One region of the Streptomyces sp. NPDC055254 genome, then DNA from elsewhere that is predicted to be linked to it. Evidence: predicted binding sites of a transcription regulator. Region 1 holds the regulator's gene; the other holds the start of a gene.
What was found. Region 1 encodes HrcA, which represses chaperone genes, less so after heat shock. Its sites were predicted from a motif close to TTNGCACTCNGNNNNNCNGAGTGCNAA; they were not measured.

Region 1 (10,145 bases):
GGGTAATGCGCGGCCACGGGGTGCGGGACCCGGTCGAGGTTGATCCGCTGGATCACCCCGGCGAGGCCGAGGCTGTGGTCACCGTGGAAGTGGGTGACACAGATCCGGTTGATGTCGTGCGCGGCCACCCCGGCGCGCAGCATCTGGCGCTGGGTGCCCTCGCCCGGGTCGAAGAGGATGCCCTCCCCGTCCCAGCGCAGCAGGTAGCCGTTGTGGTTGCGGTGGCGGGTCGGGACCTGGCTGGCGGTCCCGAGCACCACGAGTTCTCGTACGGACACGGCTATCCCGGCGGCCACTGGAGGCCGCGGCCGCCGAGGACGTGCGCGTGGGTGTGGAAGACGGTCTGGCCGGCGCCGGATCCCGTGTTGAACACGACCCGGTAGCCGTGCTCGGTGATCTTCTCGTCGCGGGCGATCTGGCCGGCCTCCCGCAGCAGGTCGGCGGCGAGGGCCGGTTCGGCCTCGGCGAGCGAGGCCGCGTCGGGGTAGTGCGCCTTGGGGATGATCAGGACGTGCGTCGGCGCCTGCGGGTTGATGTCCCGGAAGGCGACGGTCGTCTCGGTCTCCCGGACCACGGTCGCCGGGATGTCCCCGGTGACGATCTTGCAGAACAGGCAGTCGGCCTGCGGTTCCCCGGCCATTGCGGTGCCTCCCGTGACGGTGGTGATCGGTCCGGGCATCGTATCCAGCCCGTCCCGCACCGCGACGCCCCCGGCCCGGCCGCCGTTCAGGACCACCGTCGCGGCCGCCCGTCACGACCCGTCCCGGCCACCCGTCGGGACCACCGTCCCGTCCGCGCGTCAGGACCACCGTCCCGTCCGGGCCAGCAGGACCGCCGTCGCGGCCGTGCCCGCCGTGGAGGTGCGAAGCACCGAGCGGCCCAGGCGGTAGGGGCGGGCCCCCGCCCCGGCGAAGACGGCCAGCTCCTCCGGGGAGACCCCGCCCTCGGGGCCGACCACCAGGACGATGGAGCCGGCCTGCGGCAGCGGGGCCGCGGCCAGCGCCTCCGAGGGGGTGTCGCGGTCCTCGTGGAGGACCATCGCCAGATCGGCGTCGGCCAGCAGCGCCGCCACCTGCTTGGTCGACAGGGCCTCGGCCACCTCCGGGAAGCGGACCCGGCGGGACTGCTTGCCCGCCTCGCGGGCCGTGGCCCGCCACTTGGCCAGGGACTTGGCACCCCGGTCCCCGCGCCACTGCGTGATGCAGCGCGAGGCCTGCCAGGGCACGATCGCGTCCACGCCGGTCTCGGTCATGGTCTCGACGGCCAGCTCGCCGCGGTCCCCCTTGGGCAGGGCCTGGACGACCGTGATCCGCACCCCGGGCTCCGGCTCGCGGCCGGCCGCGGACACGGCCACGACCAGCCGGTCCTTGCCCTCCGCCGCCTTGACGACCGCGTCGGCCCAGCCGCCCCGGCCGTCCGTCAGGACCACCGCCTCACCCGGGTTCAGCCGCTTCACGGACACCGCGTGCCGGCCCTCGGGGCCGTCCAGGACGAACTCCGGTCCCGCCGGGACCTCTTCGACCACGAACACGGGGGCGGTCATGACGCACTCCTCATCTGCATTGCTCTCAACGCGCTCTTCGCCTCGGCCAGTTCGGCTGCCAGTACTTCCACCAACTCACCGGCCGGCAACGTCCGCGCCAGCCGGTGCCCCTGCCCCGCCCACAGGGCCATGCCCTGCGGATCCCCGGCCGCCGCGGCCGCCTTGCGCAGGGCCGAGGTCAGGTGGTGGACCTGAGGGTAGGCGGCGGGGACGTAGGGACCGTGCTCGCGCACGAACCGGTTCACCAGTCCCCGCGCCGGCCGCCCGGAGAAGGCCCGGGTCAGCTCGGTCCGGACGAACAGCGGGTCCGTCAGCGCCTTCTTGTGCAGCGGGTCCGCACCCGACTCCGGGCACGCCAGGAAGGCGGTGCCGAGCTGCGCCGCCTCCGCGCCCGCCGCCAGCACCGCGGCGATCTGCGAGCCGCGCATCAGACCGCCCGCCGCGATGATCGGGAGCGACACGGATTCCCGCACCTGGGCCACCAGCGCGAGCAGCCCCACGGACGCCGTGCCGTCGGCCTGCGGGTCGTCGCGGTGGGTGCCCTGGTGACCGCCCGCCTCCACGCCCTGCACGCACAGGGCGTCGGCTCCCGCGTGCTGCGCGGTACGGGCCTCCTCGACGGAGGTCACGGTCACGGTGGTGCGGGTGCCCGCCTTCCGCAGCGCCGCCAGCGCCGCGGCCCCGGGACAGCCGAAGGTGAAGGAGACGACCGGGACCGGGTCTTCGAGCAGGATGGCGAGCTTCGCGTCGTAGCCGTCGTCGCAGGTGCTGTAGACGTCCTCGTCGGCGAGGGAGATCCCGTACCAGCTCGCCTCGCCGGCCAGCTGCCCCCGGTAGGCCTCCACCGCGGCCGGGTCGGCGCAGCCGGTCTGCGGCATGAAGAGGTTGACGCCGAACGGGCGCCGGGTCAGGGCGCGGACCTGCTTGATCTCCTGGTACATGCCGTCGGCGGTCTTGTACCCCCCGGCCAGGAACCCCAGCCCGCCCGCCTCGCACACGGCGGCGGCGAGCAGCGGGCTGGAGGCGCCGCCCGCCATGGGAGCCTGCACGATCGGGTAAGGGGTGAGACCGTTCGGCGAGGAGGACATGGACGCATCGTGCCACGTCCCGTGCGGGGGGCCGAATCATGGCATTCGCCTGGCATAGTCCGCTTCACCGAGCTCCGCCGGACATGCGCCGAGCCCGGCGCGGGGGCGTCCCCGGCCGGGCTCGTACGGTGTTCGGCTCGCCCGTCAGCGACCGTTGAAAGCGTCCTTCAAACGGCTGAACAGGCCCTGCTGGCCCGGCGCGAACTGGCCCGTGGGCCGCTCCTCGCCGCGCAGCTTCGCGAGCTGGCGCAGCAGGTCCTCCTGCTGCGGGTCGAGCTTGCTCGGGGTCGTGACCTCGACGTGGACCATCAGGTCGCCGCGCCCGCCGCCGCGCAGATGCGTGACGCCGCGCCCGTGCAGCGGGATCGACTGGCCGGACTGGGTGCCGGGCCGGATGTCGATCTCCTCCATGCCGTCCAGCGTCTCCAGCGGGCACTTGGTGCCGAGGGACGCCGCCGTCATCGGGATGGTGACCGTGCAGTGCAGGTCGTCCCCGCGCCGCTGGAACGTCGGGTGCGGCAGCTCGTGGATCTCCACGTACAGGTCGCCGGCGGGGCCGCCGCCGGGGCCGACCTCGCCCTCGCCCGCGAGCTGGATGCGGGTGCCGTTCTCGACGCCCGCCGGGATCTTGACCGTCAGGCTGCGGCGGGACCGGACCCGGCCGTCGCCCGCGCACTCGGGGCACGGGGTCGGGACGACGGTGCCGAAGCCCTGGCACTGCGGGCAGGGGCGGGAGGTCATGACCTGGCCCAGGAAGGACCGGGTGACCTGCGAGACCTCACCGCGGCCGCGGCACATGTCACATGTCTGCGCCGAGGTGCCGGGGGCGGCACCCTCGCCGGAGCAGGTGGTGCAGACGATCGCCGTGTCGACCTGGATGTCCTTGGTCGTCCCGAAGGCGGCTTCGTCCAGCTCCAGGTCCAGGCGGATCATCGCGTCCTGGCCGCGCCGGGTCCGCGAGCGCGGCCCGCGCTGCGAGGTCTGGCCGAAGAAGGCGTCCATGATGTCGGAGAAGTTGCCGAAGCCACCCGCTCCGAAGCCGCCCGCGCCGGCGCCGCCCGAGGAGGACAGCGGGTCGCCGCCGAGGTCGTAGACCTGCTTCTTCTGCGGGTCCGAGAGCACCTCGTACGCCGCGTTGATCTCCTTGAAACGCTCTTGCGTCTTGGGATCGGGGTTCACATCCGGGTGCAGCTCGCGCGCGAGCCGCCGGAATGCCTTCTTGATCTCGTCCTGCGATGCGTCGCGGCGCACGCCGAGAACGGCGTAGTAGTCCGTGGCCACTTACGACTCCGCCAGGATCTGTCCGACGTAACGTGCCACTGCGCGTACCGCTCCCATCGTTCCGGGGTAGTCCATGCGGGTCGGTCCGACCACGCCGAGTTTGGCGACTGCTTCGCCGCCCGAACCGTAACCGACCGAGACGACCGACGTGGAGTTCAGCCCCTCGTAGGCGTTCTCGTGCCCGATCCGTACGGCCATTCCCGACTCGTTGGCCTCGCCGAGCAGCTTGAGGAGCACGACCTGCTCCTCCAGCGCCTCCAGCACCGGCCTGATCGTCAGGGGAAAATCGTGTCCGAAGCGGGTGAGATTGGCGGTACCGCCGATCATCAGCCGTTCCTCGGCTTCCTCGACCAGGGTTTCGAGGAGGGTCGCGAGCACCGTGGAGACCGTGCCGCGGTCCTCGGCCTCGAAGGATTCGGGAAGGTCCTGGACGAGCGGCGGCACGTCGGTGAACCGACGGCCGACGACCCGGCTGTTGAGCCGGGCCCGCAGGTCCGCGAGCGAGGCCTCGCCGAATGGGCTCGGGCAGTCGATCAGCCGCTGCTCGACCCGCCCGGTGTCCGTGATCAGTACGAGCATCAGGCGCGCGGGAGCCAGCGGGAGCAGCTCCACGTGCCGGACGGTCGACCGGGTCAGGCTCGGGTACTGGACGACGGCGACCTGCCGGGTCAGCTGCGCGAGCAGCCGCACCGTACGGCCGACCACGTCGTCGAGGTCGACGGCGCCGTCGAGGAAGTTCTGGATCGCCCGGCGCTCCGGCGACGACAGTGGTTTGACCCCCGCCAGCTTGTCGACGAAGAGGCGGTAGCCCTTGTCGGTGGGGATCCGGCCGGCGCTGGTGTGGGGCTGGGCGATGTAGCCCTCCTCCTCCAGCACGGCCATGTCGTTGCGCACGGTGGCGGGCGAGACGCCGAGCCGGTGCCGCTCGGTGAGCGCCTTGGAGCCGACCGGCTCCTCCGTCCCGACGTAGTCCTGGACGATGGCGCGCAGCACTTCGAGTCTGCGTTCACTGAGCATCGCGCACACCTCCAGCTGTGGTCCGTTGCCTGCTCCGTTGGCACTCCGAGCGTTCGAGTGCCAGAGATCCCCCGCTCAGTGTACGGCCGGGTAGTAAGCCCCTGGCAAGGGAGGCCCGCCAGGGTAGCGTCGCCGTATGGACGTGCGTTGGGAAGAGGCGGGCTGGGAACGGCTGAGCGGACGGGCCGGTCGGCGCCGGCTGCCGGTGTGGGACTGCACCGTGGGGCTGGTGGTGGGGGACGATTCCGTCCTCCTGGTGGATCCGGGGTCGTCCCTCCGGGAGGGGGCGCTGCTGCGGGCCGAGGCGGAGCGGCTGACCGGGCGGCACGTGACTCATATCGCATTCACGCACGGACATTTCGACCACGTGCTGGGCGGAGCGGCGTTCGCGGGCGCCGAGGTGTACGGGGCGGTGGGGCTGGCGGGGGTGCTGGCCGGTGACCGCGAGGCGCTGCGGCGCTCGGCGGTGGAGCACGGGCTCCCGCAGGACGAGGCGGCGGAGGCCGTCGAACTGCTGGTGCTGCCCCGCCACCCGGTGTCGGGCGAGTGGACGCTGGAGCTGGGCGGGATCCAGGTGCTGCTGGCGAACGTGGGACCGGGGCACACCGGGCACGACCTGGCGGTCTTCGTGCCCGGCGGGCGGGAGGTGGTGTTCTGCGGGGACCTCGTGGAGGAGTCGGGCGAGCCGCAGGCCGGCCGGGACGCGATGCCGGCCCGGTGGCCCGCCGCCCTGGACCGGCTGCTGTCGCTCGGTGGCGACGACGCGCTGTACGTGCCGGGTCACGGAGCGGTGGTCGGCGCGGACTTCGTCCGTGCGCAACGCGCCACACTGGCGGCCCGTTTCGGCGTGTCGGAGGCGTGACCGGCGCCGCTCTCCTACTGTCGGCCGGATGCGCGAGTACTCCCCCGACCTGACCCCGCAGTGGAAGCGCCCCAAGGCCGTGCCGGAGGTGCCGGCGGAGCCCGACCTGGTGGTCGAGGTGGCGGGTACGGATTTCTGCGGCGCGGTGGTGGCCTGCGAGGCCGGCACGGTGACGCTGGAGGACCGGTTCGGCAAGCGGCGGGTCTTCCCGATGGATCCGTGCGGCTTCCTGCTGGAGGGCGCCGTGGTCACCCTGGTCCGCCCGCCCCGGGGGCCGGCGGCCGCGGCCCGTACCGCGTCCGGGTCCATCGCCGTCCCCGGCGCCCGGGCTCGGGTGGCCCGGGCCGGGCGGATCTATGTCGAGGGGCGGCACGACGCCGAGCTGGTCGAGCGGGTCTGGGGCGACGACCTGCGGATCGAAGGCGTGGTGGTGGAGTACCTGGAGGGCATCGACGAACTTCCCGCCGTCGTCGCGGAATTCGGCCCGGCCCCGGACGCCCGCCTGGGCGTCCTGGTGGACCACCTGGTGCCGGGGTCGAAGGAGTCCCGCATCGCGGCGGCGGTGACCTCCCCCGACGTCCTGATCGTGGGCCACCCGTACGTGGACGTCTGGCAGGCGGTGAAGCCGTCCGCGCTCGGCATCCCCGCGTGGCCGGCGGTCCCTCGCGGCCAGGACTGGAAGACGGGCATCTGCCGGGCCCTGGGCTGGCCGGAGAACACGGGGGCCGCCTGGCAGCACATCCTGTCGCGCGTGACCTCGTACAAGGACCTGGAACCGACCCTGCTGGGCGCGGTGGAACACCTCATCGACCACGTGACGGCGCCCTCGTAGGGCTAGGTCACGATCGCGGCGAAACCCCCTCCCTCGCCGGACGGATGTTCCTATGATGTGCCTCCTTTCGCGACTTCCAGGTGGGGGCACCGATGCACAGCACCGAGGGCGGCAGAACCGGCGACAGCAGAACGGGCGGCTCCAGCGGGACCGGCGGCTCCAGCGGGACCGGCGACGGCTCCAGGGGCCGCGGACGTCCGGGGGACCGGATCCGGCGGGCGCTGGTCGCCCTCCTGGTGGCGGGCGCCGCCGTCGCCTGCGGGCCGGCCGCGAGCGAGGGGCCCGCGGTGCCCGCGCCGCCGTCCCTCACGTCGGCGGCCCCGACGACGGCCTCCCCGACACCGACTCCGTCCCCGACACCGCCGCCCTCGCCGACTCCCACGCAGGTCCCGGCCCCGCCGGTCACCGCCCCCGCCGTCGACCAGAAGGCGCCCGCCGCCCCCACGACCCGGGCGGCGACCAAGCCCACCCCGCAACCCGCGACGAAGGCCCCGGCGCCGCCGTCCGAGCCCGTGGCCGCGGACTGCGAGATCGTCTCCAACGCGGGGAACTGCTACAACGCGGGCCAGTTCTGCCGCAAGGCCGACATCGGCCGCTCCACGCACGCCGGGAACGGCCGGATCATCCACTGCCGCCAGGACGGCGGCCAGGCGCGCTGGGGCTACTAGCGGGCGGGGCCGGGCCGTCGCGGGATGCCGGAGAAGACGGCCCGGCCTAGTCGACCAGGTCGCGCACGACGGCGTCGGCCAGGAGGCGGCCGCGCAGGGTGAGCACGGCGCGGCCCGCTTCGTACGGGTCGGGGTGCAGCAGGCCGTCCGCCAGTGCGCGGCGCGAGGCCGCCAGCCCGGCCGGAGCCAGCAAGGACAGCGGTACGCCGTCCACGAGCCGCAGCTCCAGCAGGATCCGCTCCACGCGCCGGTCCTCCTCGGAGAGGAGTTCGCGGCCGGCGCCCGGGGAACGCCCCTGCGCCAGTGCGGCGGCGTACGCGCCCGGGTGCTTCACGTTCCACCAGCGCACGCCCCCGACGTGCGAGTGCGCACCCGGCCCGGCGCCCCACCAGTCGGCGCCGCGCCAGTACAACTCGTTGTGCAGACAGCGGCCGGCCTCCGAAGTGGCCCAGTTCGACACCTCGTACCAGGAGTACCCGGCCTGCGCCATGACCTCGTCCGCGATCAGGTAGCGGTCGGCGTGGACGTCGTCGTCCGTCATCGGGACCTCGCCCCGGCGGATCCGCCGGGCGAGCTGCGTGCCCTCCTCGACGATCAGCGCGTAGGCGCTGATGTGATCCGGTCCGGCTCCCAGGGCGGCCGCGAGCGACGCGCGCCAGTCCTCGTCGGACTCGCCGGGCGTGCCGTAGATCAGGTCCAGGTTCACGTGCTCGAAGCCGGCCGCGCGCGCCTCCGCGACGCAGGCCTCGGGGCGTCCGGGCGTGTGCGTGCGGTCGAGCACCTTCAGGACGTGCTGCTTCGCGCTCTGCATGCCGAAGGAGAGCCGGTTGAAGCCGCCGGCGCGCAGTTCGGCCAGGTACTGCGGATCGACCGACTCCGGATTGGCCTCGGTCGTGATCTCGGCGTCCTCGGCCAGGCCGAATTCGTCGCGGATCGCGGCGAGCATCCGTACGAGGTCCCGGGCGGGCAGCAGCGTGGGGGTGCCGCCGCCGACGAAGACGGTCCGGACGGCCCTGGGGTCGTCGCCGAGCACCTTGCGGGCGAGGCGGACCTCGTCGATCAGGGTGTCGGCGTAGTTCTCCCGGGAGGCGAGCACGCCGCCGGTCCCCCGCAGCTCGGTGGCCGTGTAGGTGTTGAAGTCGCAGTACCCGCAGCGGGTGGCGCAGTACGGGACGTGCAGGTAGAAGCCGAGCGGCCGCTCCCCCGCACCCGCCAGGGCGTGCGCCGGCAGCGAGCCGTCTTCGGGCATGGGTTCACCATCGGGCAGTGCGGAAGGCATACCCCATTGTCCCGCACCCGCCCCCACCCCCGCCCCACCCACCCGAAGCGGGCCCCCGAGCGCCGGCCCGGCGGGGGTGCGGGGCGGAGGTGCCCCGCACCGGGCGTGGCTCGCCGCGAGGCGTCAGGCTTCGCGGGACCCCTCGTACATCTCGTCGATCAGGTACTTGAACTCCCGCTCGACCACCGGCCGCTTCAGCTTGAGGCTCGGGGTGAGGTCCCCGTGCTCCACGTCCAGGTCGCGCGGCAGCAGCCGGAACTGCTTCACCGTCTGCCAGCGCTGGAGCCCCTCGTTCAAGGTCTGGACGTACGTCTCGATGAGCCGGTTCGTCTCCGGCGCGGCCACGACCTCCGCGTACGTCTTGCCCTCCAGCCCGTTATCGGCGGCCCAGCCCAGGATCGACGGCCCGTCGAGCGCGATCAGCGCCGAGCAGAAGTTCCGGTCCGCGCCGTGCACGACGATGCTGGAGACGTACGGGCAGATCGCCTTGAACTGGCCCTCGACCTCGGCCGGGGCGACGTACTTGCCGCCGGAGGTCTTGATCAGGTCCTTCTTGCGGTCGGTGATCCGCAGGTAGCCGTCGGCGGAGAGTTCGCCGATGTCACCGGTGTGCAGCCAGCCGTCGGCCTCCAGCACCTCGGCGGTCTTGTCCGGCAGCCCGTGGTAGCCCTGCATGATGCCGGGGCCGCGCAGCATGATCTCGCCGTCGTCGGCGATCCGGACCTCGGTGCCGGGGAGCGGCTTGCCGACCGTGCCGGTGCGGTAGGCCTCGCCCGGGTTCACGAAGGAGGCGGCGCTGGACTCCGTGAGGCCGTAGCCCTCCAGGATGTGGATGCCCGCACCGGCGAAGAAGTAGCCGATGTCCGGGGCCAGGGCGGCGGAGCCCGAGACGGCGGCCCGCAGGTTGCCGCCGAAGGCGTCGCGGAGCTTGGAGTAGACGAGCACGTCGGCGACCTTGTGCTTGGTGGAGAGTCCGAAGGGGACCGCCGCCCGCCCGGTGCGCCGGAAGTTGTCCTGGCTGACCTTGGCGTACTCGCGGGAGACACCGGCCGCCCACTGGAAGATCTTGTACTTGGCGCCGCCGGCGGCCCGGGCCTTGGCCGCGACCCCGTTGTAGACCTTCTCGAAGATGCGCGGAACCGCCGCCATGTACGTCGGCTGGACGACCGGCAGGTTCTCGATGATCTTGTCGATGCGGCCGTCGACGGCGGTGACGTGGCCGACCTCGATCTGGCCGGAAGTCAGCACCTTGCCGAAGACGTGCGCCAGCGGCAGCCACAGGTACTGGACGTCGTCCTTGGTGATCAGGCCGGTGGCCACGGTCGCCTTGGCCATGTAGGACCAGTTGTCGTGCGGCAGCCGCACGCCCTTGGGGCGGCCGGTGGTGCCCGAGGTGTAGATCAGGGTGGCGAGCTGGTCGGCCGTGATGGCCGCGATCCGCTCCTTGACCGCCTCCGGGTGCTTGGCGAGGTGCTCCGCACCGCGCTTCTCCAGTTCGGCGAGGGAGAGCACCCAGCCCTCCGGGTCGCCCTCGGCGGCGATCGCGTCGGCCGCGTCCAGGACCACGACGTGCTG
Region 2 (10,145 bases), on a different contig from region 1:
GAGCGCGCGCGAGGCCTCGGCTAAAGAGGTCTGCATGCGATGCCCGGTGCGCTCGGAATGCGCTGCGCACGCACTCGCCGTCCGCGAGCCCTACGGGGTGTGGGGCGGCCTCACCGAGGACGAACGCGAAGAACTGATGGGGCGGGCGCGGCACCGCCTGATCCCCGCGTCGTCCGCGATCGGACCCGTACCGCCGCACTGACCGGAGGCTCCCGCACGCCGCGTACGCCCCGCACACCCTCGTCGAACCCGAACCCGAACCCGAAGCCGAAGCCGCCGCCGTCACGGGGTGGCGGCCCGGGCCCCGGCCGCCCTCGCGCCCGGCGCCGGGCGGGCCCGGCACCCGCCGGGTCGCCCCCGGTCGGGTCAGCGCCCGGCGGCCCGTTCGAGTTCCGCCAGGGTCGCCGCCACGGCCGGTACGCGGGCCAGGTCGGGCAGGGTCAGCGCCACGACCTCCCGTTCCACCGCCGGCTCCACGGCCACCGCGCTCACGCCCTTGGCCCGTACGGACTCCACCGCGAGCCGGGGCAGGACGGCCACGCCCAGCCCCGCGCCCACCAGGCCCACCACCGCCGGATAGTCGTCGGTGGCGAAGTCGATGCGCGGGGTGAAGCCCGCGCTCTCGCACACCTCCACCAGGTGGCGGCGGCAGCGCGGGCAGCCCGCGATCCAGGGCTCGTCGGCCAGTTCGGCCATGCCCACCCGCTCCGCACCGGCCAGCCGGTGCCCGTCCGGCACCAGCCCGACGAGCCGGTCGGTGAGCAGCGGCCGCACGACGAGGTCCTCCCACTCCGCGGCGGCCCCGGCCGACCCGCCGTAGCGGAAGGCGAGGGCCACGTCGCAGTCGCCCTCGCGGAGCATCTCCACCGACCGCGGCGGCTCCGCCTCGACGAGGGAGATCCGCGTGCCCGGGTGCGCGGCGCGCATCGCCGCGAGCGCCGTGGGCACCAGGGTGGAGCTGCCGCTCGGGAAGGACACGAGCCGTACCCGGCCCGCGCGCAGGCCCGCGATGGCCGCGACCTCCTCCTCGGCGGCGGTCAATCCGGCGAGGATCCCCGCGGCGTGCCGGACCAGGGCCTCGCCGGCCTGGGTCAACCGCATCTCGCGCCCGGTGCGGATGAGCAGGGGGGTGCCGGCCGACTGTTCCAGCGCCTTCATCTGCTGGGAGACGGCCGGCTGGGTGCAGCCGAGTTCACGAGCGGCGGCGGAGAAGGAGCCCGTTCCGGCGACGGCGCGCAGAACGCGGAGATGACGTGCTTCGATCACTCTTCGAGTATAAGGCCTGCTTTGACCGCGGAGTAAATATCTTCGTGCCACTTTGGGGCGGCTCGGCTAGCGTGTCCGCATGGGTCCCATGCATCTGATCTCCGTGAACATCGGCCGCGCCGCGGTCGTCGACTACACCGACGCCGAGGGCAACCTGACCGGCATCGGCAAGCGCCCGGTCGCCGGCCCGGTCCGCGTCTTCGCCCCGGGGCCCAAGGCCACCGGCCCGGGCAGCGGCCTGGAGGGTGACGCCGTGTGCGACCGGCGCCACCACGGCGGCGACCACCAGGCCGTCTACGCGTACGCCCGCGAGGACCTGGACCTGTGGGAGCGCGAGCTGGGCCGCGAACTTCCGGCCGGGCTGTTCGGCGAGAACCTCACCACCCGCGGGGTGGACGTCAGCGGCGCGGTCCTCGGCGAGCGCTGGCGGATAGGCCCCGAACTGCTGCTTGAGGTCGCCTCCACCCGCATCCCCTGCCGCACCTTCCAGGGCGCGATGGGCGAGCCGGGCTGGGTCAAGCGGTTCACGCGCGAGGCCCGCCCGGGCGCGTACCTGCGCGTGGTCCGCGAGGGCCGGATCTCGCCCGGCGACGGGATCGAGATGGTCCACCGCCCGGAGCACGAGGTGACGTCGACGTTCCTCTTCCGGGCCTGGACCACCGAGCGCCACCTGCTGCCGCGGGTCCTGGCGGCGGGCGACGCGCTGGCCCCCGAGGTGCGGGAAACGGCGCTGGAATACGCGCGCAAGCACGGGGCCGCGTCGCACTGATACCCGGGGCGCTAGGTTGCGCCTATGACGACTGCGTTGATTACGGGATCCACGGCGGGCATCGGCGCCGCCTTCGCCCGGCGGCTCGCCGCCCAGGGCCACAACCTGGTGCTGGTGGCCCGCGACACGAAGCGGCTCGGCGAACAGGCCACCGAGCTGCACGACCGCCACGGCATCGAGGCCGAGGTACTGGCCGCCGACCTCTCCACCGAGGAGGGGATCGCCTCCGTCGAGCAGCGCCTGGGCGACCGCACGCACCCGGTCGACCTGCTGGTCAACAACGCGGGCTTCGGCAACAAGGGCCGCTACCTCGAAGTCTCGATGGCCGACGAGCTGACCATGCTGAAGGTGCACGTCGAGGCGGTCCTGCGGCTGACCTCGGCGGCCACCGCGTCGATGCGCTCGCGCGGGCGGGGCGGCGTGATCAACGTGGCCTCGGTGGCCGCCTTCGTCCCGCGCGGCACCTACGGCGCGAGCAAGGCGTGGGTCGTGCAGTTCACCCAGGGAGCCGCGCGGGACCTGGCGGGATCCGGCGTGCGGCTGATGGCACTGTGCCCCGGCTTCGTTAGGACGGAGTTCCACGAGCGGGCCGGCATGGGCACGGACAACATCCCCGGCTGGATGTGGTTGGACGCCGACAAGCTGGTGGCCGCCGCGCTGGCCGACCTGGCCCGGGGGAAGTCGGTCTCCGTCCCGGACCCTCGGTACAAGGCGCTGATGGGCGTGGTCAAGCTGACGCCGCGCGGCCTGCTGGGCGGCATGTCCTCGCGTACGGGCCGCAAGTACGGACCTCAGTAAACCGGCCGATCGGGTGAAATCTCCCTAAACTGGAGCTGTCCCATCCAGCACGGGAGGCGACGCGATGACATTCGTACAAGTGATCGATTACGAGACGAGGCGGTTCGACGAGGTGAACGCCCTCATCGATCGCTACGCCGAACAGACCAGCGGCAGGCGCACGGTCACCCACACCATGATCGGCAAGGACCGCGAGTCCGAGACGCACTACCTCGACCTGGTCGAATTCCCGTCGTACGAGGAGGCCATGAAGAACTCTCACCTCCCGGAGACCGACCGGATGTTCCAGGAGATGGTGGCCCTCTGCGAGGGAATGCCCACGTTCATGAACCTCGACGTGGTCCGCGACGAGTACCTCAACAAGATGGTCGTGGACCGGGTCTTCGACGACATCCTCATGCGCGGCGAGCTCGACGCGATCGAGGAGTGCTTCGCGGACGGTTACACCGACCACGACGTCATGGAGGCGCCGGGCCGGAGCAACGGCCGGGACGGCATGCGCACCACCGTGGGCATGTGGCGGGACGCCTTCGACTACAGGTTCACCACGACCCGTCAGATCGCCGAGGGCGACTGCGTCACCACGATGTGGGACTGGAAGGGCACCCAGAAGGGCGAGTTCATGGGGGTCCCGCCGACCGTCGGCAAGGAAGTCACCATGTCGGGGTGCACGACCTTCCGGATGGAGAACGGCCGGATCGCGGAGGGCTGGTGGTACTACGACGCCCCCGCGATGATGCGGCAGATGGGCATGATGCCCGACATGGCCGGCTAGGCCGGCGGCCGTACGGCACGAACCGGACCGCACACGGGAAAGCCCCGGTCACCTCCGCCGAGCAGCGGTGACCGGGGCCCTCTCGTCGATCAGTGGCTGTGGCCGTGGCCGTGGCCGTGACCGGCGTCGCCCTCGTCCTCGGCCGGCTTCTCGACGACCAGGGTCTCGGTCGTGAGCAGCAGGGAGGCGATGGAAGCGGCGTTCTCCAGCGCGGAGCGGGTGACCTTCACCGGGTCGATGACGCCGGCCTTGACCAGGTCGCCGTACTCGCCGGTGGCGGCGTTGAAGCCCTGGCCCTTGTCGAGCTCGGAGACCTTCGAGGTGATGACGTAACCCTCCAGGCCCGCGTTCTCGGCGATCCAGCGCAGCGGCTCGACGGCGGCGCGGCGCACGACCGCGACACCGGTGGCCTCGTCGCCGGAGAGGCCGAGGTTGCCCTCAAGGACCTTCACGGCGTGGACGAGCGCGGAGCCACCGCCGGAGACGATGCCCTCCTCGACCGCGGCGCGGGTCGCCGAGATGGCGTCCTCAAGACGGTGCTTCTTCTCCTTGAGCTCCACCTCGGTGGCGGCGCCGACCTTGATGACGCAGACGCCACCGGCGAGCTTCGCCAGGCGCTCCTGCAGCTTCTCGCGGTCCCAGTCCGAGTCGGTGGACTCGATCTCGGCCTTGATCTGGTTGACGCGACCGGTGACTTCCTCGTGGCTGCCGCCACCGTCGACGATGGTCGTGTCGTCCTTGGAGATCGTGACGCGGCGGGCGGAGCCCAGTACGTCCAGACCGGCCTGGTCGAGCTTGAGGCCGACCTCCTCGGCGATGACGGTGGCACCGGTGAGGGTGGCCATGTCCTGGAGCATCGCCTTGCGACGGTCACCGAAGCCGGGGGCCTTCACGGCGACCGCGTTGAAGGTGCCGCGGATCTTGTTGACGACGAGGGTGGAGAGCGCCTCGCCCTCGACGTCCTCGGCGATGATCAGGAGCGGCTTGGAGGCGCCGGCCTGGATGACCTTCTCGAGCAGCGGCAGGAGGTCCTGGATGGAGGAGATCTTGCCCTGGTTGATCAGGATGTACGGGTCGTCGAGGACGGCCTCCATACGCTCCTGGTCGGTCACCATGTACGGGGAGAGGTAGCCCTTGTCGAAGGCCATGCCCTCGGTGAACTCCAGCTCCAGGCCGAAGGTGTTGGACTCCTCGACGGTGATGACACCGTCCTTGCCGACCTTGTCCATCGCCTCGGCGATGAGCTCGCCGACCTGCTGGTCCTGCGCGGAGAGCGCGGCCACGGCGGCGATGTCGGACTTGTCCTCGATCGGGCGGGCGGTCGCGAGGAGCTCCTCGGACACGGCCTTGACCGCGGCGTCGATGCCCTTCTTCAGGGCGGCCGGGGACGCGCCCGCGGCGACGTTGCGCAGACCCTCGCGGACCAGCGCCTGGGCCAGCACGGTGGCGGTGGTGGTGCCGTCACCCGCGATGTCGTTGGTCTTGGTCGCCACCTCCTTCACGAGCTGCGCGCCCAGGTTCTCGTACGGGTCGTCCAGCTCGACCTCGCGAGCGATGGTGACACCGTCGTTGGTGATGGTGGGCGCACCGAACTTCTTGTCGATGACGACGTTGCGGCCCTTGGGGCCGATCGTCACCTTGACCGTGTCGGCGAGCTTGTTGACGCCGCGCTCAAGGGCGCGACGGGCGTCCTCGTCGAACTTCAGGATCTTCGGCATGGGAGCGGTTCAGTCCTCTCGTTGCGATCCTCGGCCGCTCACCGCGACCTCCACCGCCTAGAACGAACTACGCCCCTCGCCGCCCGGCATCAGCAGGGTGACCAGGGGCGCAGCTCAAATCAAATCTGGAAGCGAATTACTTCTCGACGATCGCGAGCACGTCGCGAGCCGAGAGGACGAGGTATTCCTCGCCGCTGTACTTCACTTCGGTGCCGCCGTACTTGCTGTAGAGCACGATGTCGCCGACGCTGACGTCCAGCGGGAGACGCTGGCCGTCCTCGAAGCGGCCCGGGCCCACCGCGAGGACGACGCCCTCCTGGGGCTTCTCCTTCGCGGTGTCCGGGATGACCAGGCCGGAAGCCGTGGTCTGCTCGGCGTCGAGCGGCTGGACCACAATGCGGTCCTCGAGCGGCTTGATGGCAACCTTGGAGCTGGCGGTCGTCACGATCCGACCTCCCCCTTCGGAGATCCGGGGTTAACTGTCTGAGGTGGCGACCAGGTCGATCCGTCGTCGCGGGTGCCGGACCTGCCTGTCGCTGTGTTGGCACTCACCAGGGGCGAGTGCCAGGTGCGAGACTATTCCGGCGATTAGCACTCGGTCAAGCTGAGTGCCAATTCTCGCCGCCGGGCGTTGCGCGGAGCGGGCCGAGAACCGCCCCGGATCCGGCCGCACACGCGTCCGCGATCCTTGCTGCCACCGGCGTGACGAGGCCGGACGCGGGCGGCCGCGGGCGCTGCCGGGTGCCGGACGCCGACCCACTCATGGCCGGGATCCGCCCCTCGACCCGCCCGCGAGACCCGTGCCGCGCCGGGACTCCGGGGGCCGAAGCCCCCGCCGCGCACTGAGTACCCGTACTCAGGCGGCGCGACGCGGTAGGGCGAACACTGCGGAGCATGACCGCAGGGACGCCCCCGGAGGGCGCGCAGCCGCACGACCCGCCGCAGGCGCAGGACCGGGGCGCGCGGAGCGCGGGCCCGCCGGCGCGGACCCGCCGCCCCCGCGAGCCGATGCGCCCGTTGGCGGACGCCGTGCTGGCCGTCGTCACGTCCGCCCTGCTGGCCGCGGTCCTGCTCGCGGGCCTCGCGTACCACTCCGTCGAGCAGTTCGGCTTCATCGCGCCGGAACCGGACCCGGGTCCCGACTGGCACGGCCTGCCCCTCGGTTCGGGTGTGCTCACCTTCCTCGGCGTGCTGTGCTGCGGCTCCGCACTGGCCGTCGCCCTTTTCGTCCGTCGGCGCGCGCGGTTCTCCGCCACCGTCCACGCCGCGGCGTGCGCACTGCTCGTGGGGCTGACGCTGACCCTGGCCCACGCCACGTACGAGGCCGCCCACCCGGTGGCCCCCGAGCCGCCCTACCGGGGCACGTACGGGCAGTGCTTCAGCGGGGGCGACAGTCACGAGTGCCCCGGAGGGTGAGCCCGCGCGCGGCGGCCGGTCTTCCCGGTGCGCGCTTCGGAAGGAACCACGGGGAGGGGACCAACGTCGTAGACGATATGAAGATAAAGCGCCTCATTGCCGAGCAGATCGGACCCGCGGCCGGTACGAACCCGAGCGCACCGGGCGCCGCTTCCTCCTCACCGGGCGCGCCGACCGCGCCGACCTCGGCTTCGCCGCCGCCCGCACCGTCGCCCCCACCCGCCCCCACGGACGGTGGCGGCGTCCCGTGCGTGGACTGAAACCCCTGACGACGGCGGGCGCGCGCCGACGCACCGAGGCGCTGCTGCTGGCCCTCGTCGTCGGCATCGCCGTTTTCGGCCACGCGAGCGCGGGCCTCGCCATGAACGGCGAGCTGCCGCCCGACCTCACCGGCTTCGCCATCAGCATGACCCTGCTGTCGCTGGTGGGGCACCTGGGCGTGCGCCGCTTCGCCGCCCGCGCCGATCCGCTGGTGCTCCCCCTCGCCATGCTGCTGACCGGGCTGGGGCTGGTGCTGCTGCACCGCCTCGACCAGGGGTACATCGAGCGCTACAACTCGGAGGCCAACGCCCCCGAGCAGCTGATGTGGACGGTCGTCGGCGTCGCCGCGTGCCTGCTGGTGCTCGCCCTCCTGCGTGACCACCGGCTGCTGCAGCGGTTCATCTACCTCACGATGGCCGCCTCGCTGGTGCTGCTGATCGCGCCGGCGTTCTTCGGCGCGGACACCTACGGCGCGAAGCGCTGGATCAAGCTCTTCGGCTTCTCGCTCCAGCCCGGCGAGTTCGTGAAGATCATGATCGCGATCTTCTTCGCCGGGTACCTGGTGACGCACCGGGACTCGCTCGCCCTGACGGGCCGCAGGTTCCTGGGCGTGCGACTGCCCCCGATGCGCCAGCTCGGCCCCCTCGTGACGGTGTGGATCGTCTCGATGCTGGTGCTGGTCTTCGAGCGCGACCTCGGCACCTCGCTGATCTTCTTCGGCGTGTTCGTGGTGATGCTGTACGTCGCCACGGAGCGCACCGGCTGGATCGTGACCGGCGTGCTGATGGCCTCGCTGGGGGCCTTCGTCGTGGGCTCGACGGAGCCCCACGTCAAGGCGCGCGTCGCCGCCTGGCTGGAGCCGCTGTCCTACTACTGGGAGAACCGGCCGCCCGGCGTGACCTCCGACCAGTCGGCGCAGGCCCTGTTCAGCTTCGGCACCGGCGGCATGTCCGGTACGGGCCTCGGCCTGGGGCACCCGGAGCTGATCAAGTTCGCGGGGCGCAGCGACTTCATCCTCACGACGGTGGGCGAGGAGCTCGGCCTGGCCGGAGTCATGGCCGTCCTGCTCCTCTACGCGCTCCTCGTGCAGCGGGGCCTGCGCATGGCGCTCGCCGCCACCGACCCGTTCGGCAAACTCCTCGCGGTGGGCCTGGCCTCCGCGCTGGCCCTGCAGGTCTTCGTGGTCGCGGGCGGCGTCACGGGCCTGATCCCGCTGACGGGGAAGGCCCTGCCCTTCCTGGCGAAGGGCGGTTCGTCGCTCCTGGCGAACTGGATCATGATCGCGCTGCTCCTGCGCATCAGCGACAGCGCGGAACGCCGGCGCGAGGCGGACGCCACAGGCCCGGCGGAAACGACGATCACCCCACCGGCCCGAGCCGGGAGCGCCGACGGGCGGCTGCCGGCAGGGGGCGCGGACCCGGTGCCCTACACGTAGTCCTCCAGCCGCCCTATCCGGAAACCCTGTTCCTGGATGCGCTGGAGCATGCGCGTCGTCATCTGGACCTCCGTCGCGCCCTTGAGCTCGGCGGGGCCGCGGAAGTGGGCGAGGACGATGTCGCCCGGGCGGAGGGCGGAGCCCTCGGCGTACTGGAAGTTGTTGATCTGCATCGACGCCCGCCACAGCACCAGGGACGAGATCCCGCACTCCGAGGCCGCCCGGAGGGTGTCGTCGTTGTAGTTGCCGAAGGGCGGGCGGAAGAGCGTCGGGCGGTGGCCGAAGCGCTGTTCCAGGCGGTCCTGCTGACCGCAGATCTCCTGCTTCTGCGCCGCGAAGGACAACGTGCGCAGGTTGGGGTGGGTCAGCGTGTGGTTGTTTATCGTGCTCGCCGAGCCGTTGTCGCGGAGCTTCTCGAAGTGCCCGTAGTCCGAGGCCGCCACACTGTCCGTCAGGAACATGCTGATCGGCAGCTTGAGGTCGGCCGCCATCCTCAGGAATTCGGGGTCTTTCTCCGCGCCGTCGTCGAAGGTCAGGAAGACGGTCTTCTCCGCGGGCGGCAGGGGTATTCGGTCCACCACCGCGGCCTTGCCCGGCCCGGCCTTCGGGAGCTGCGGTCTGTGCGCGGGTGCGGGCGCGTACTGGACGGGGGCCGTCAGGCCCCACTTCCTGTACGCCTCGTCCGACGCCGTCCCCGGCGGGGCCGCGCCCCCCGTCGCCGCGGTCGGGGTCGGCGACGGGGTGCCGGCCGACGGCGACTCCTGCGTCGGCTTGCGGCCCAGTCGTTCGATGGGGTCCACGCTGTCCCCGCACCCCGTCAGGGACAGCGCGAGCGCGCCGGCCGCCAGCGTTCCGGCTACGAACCGGCGCGCATACCTCACAGATAGTCCTCCAGGCGGGCCACGGCGTACCCCTTGTCCGTGACGGTCTTCATGACATGACGGATCATGTCAGGCATCGTGCCCTTCCAGTCCTCGCGGCCGCGGAAGTGCGTGAGGATGATGTCACCGGGGTGCAGGTCCCGGTCCCACTCGCGGTAGTCCATCCGGTTCGTGAACGCCTCGGCGTTCCACAGCGGGACGGCCTTGATCCCGCAGGACTTCGCCGCGCGCAGGGTGTCCTCGTTGTAGTTCCCGTACGGCGGCCGGAAGAGCGTCGGCCGCTTGCCGAACTGCTTCTGCATGGTGTCCTGCTGGCCGCAGATCTCCTGGCGCTGCTTCTCGTACGACAGGGCCGGCATGTAGCGGTGGTTGAGCGTGTGGTTGTTGAGGGTGACGCCCGCCGCCTGCATCCGCTTGAAGTACGGGTAGTTGTCGCGCACGACGTAGTCGCTGAGGAACGCCGTGTACGGGATCTTCAGCTCCTGCATCATCCTCAGGAACTCGGGGTCCTTCTCGGAACCGTCGTCGATGGTCAGGAAGACGACCTTGTCCTCCGTCGGGACGGTGGTGAAGACCGGCGGGAGGTTCTCCTGGTCGTCCACCTCGAAGCCCTCGCGGGTGGTGATCTCGGGCTTCTCCTTCGGCGCCGCCGGAGCGGTGAGCGGCAGCTTGACGAGCCCCCACTTCTTCGCCGCGGCGATGCGCGCCTGCTGGGCGGCCTTCACCTTCTCCGCCTGGCTGAGGGCGCCCGCGGCGCCCGCCGCCTCCTTGGCCGCCTTCGCCTTCTCGGCCTTGTCCGGTGCGCCGGAGCCGCCGGAACCGCACG

Region 2: the regulator HrcA is predicted to act here: its motif matches at 5,915-5,941, upstream of groES (co-chaperone GroES).

The regions. Positions count from the first base shown of each region.
Region 1 covers NZ_JBSGQV010000019.1:76,500-86,644, forward strand. The annotation lists gene ACWFQ8_RS19675 (ribonuclease Z) at 1-278, opposite strand, end outside; gene ACWFQ8_RS19680 (histidine triad nucleotide-binding protein) at 281-640, opposite strand; gene ACWFQ8_RS19685 (16S rRNA (uracil(1498)-N(3))-methyltransferase) at 800-1,543, opposite strand; gene ACWFQ8_RS19690 (nitronate monooxygenase) at 1,540-2,631, opposite strand; gene dnaJ (molecular chaperone DnaJ) at 2,776-3,912, opposite strand; gene hrcA (heat-inducible transcriptional repressor HrcA) at 3,913-4,929, opposite strand; gene ACWFQ8_RS19705 (MBL fold metallo-hydrolase) at 5,066-5,791, shown strand; gene ACWFQ8_RS19710 (DUF3097 domain-containing protein) at 5,820-6,623, shown strand; gene ACWFQ8_RS19715 (hypothetical protein) at 6,716-7,291, shown strand; gene hemW (radical SAM family heme chaperone HemW) at 7,338-8,570, opposite strand; gene ACWFQ8_RS19725 (AMP-dependent synthetase/ligase) at 8,694-10,145, opposite strand, start outside.
Region 2 covers NZ_JBSGQV010000002.1:124,362-134,506, forward strand. The annotation lists gene ACWFQ8_RS02725 (WhiB family transcriptional regulator) at 1-202, shown strand, start outside; gene ACWFQ8_RS02730 (LysR family transcriptional regulator) at 367-1,266, opposite strand; gene ACWFQ8_RS02735 (MOSC domain-containing protein) at 1,355-2,035, shown strand; gene ACWFQ8_RS02740 (SDR family NAD(P)-dependent oxidoreductase) at 2,060-2,833, shown strand; gene ACWFQ8_RS02745 (ester cyclase) at 2,898-3,608, shown strand; gene groL (chaperonin GroEL) at 3,698-5,326, opposite strand; gene groES (co-chaperone GroES) at 5,463-5,771, opposite strand; gene ACWFQ8_RS02760 (DUF6234 family protein) at 6,221-6,742, shown strand; gene ACWFQ8_RS02765 (FtsW/RodA/SpoVE family cell cycle protein) at 6,990-8,438, shown strand; gene ACWFQ8_RS02770 (polysaccharide deacetylase family protein) at 8,429-9,319, opposite strand; gene ACWFQ8_RS02775 (polysaccharide deacetylase family protein) at 9,316-10,145, opposite strand, start outside.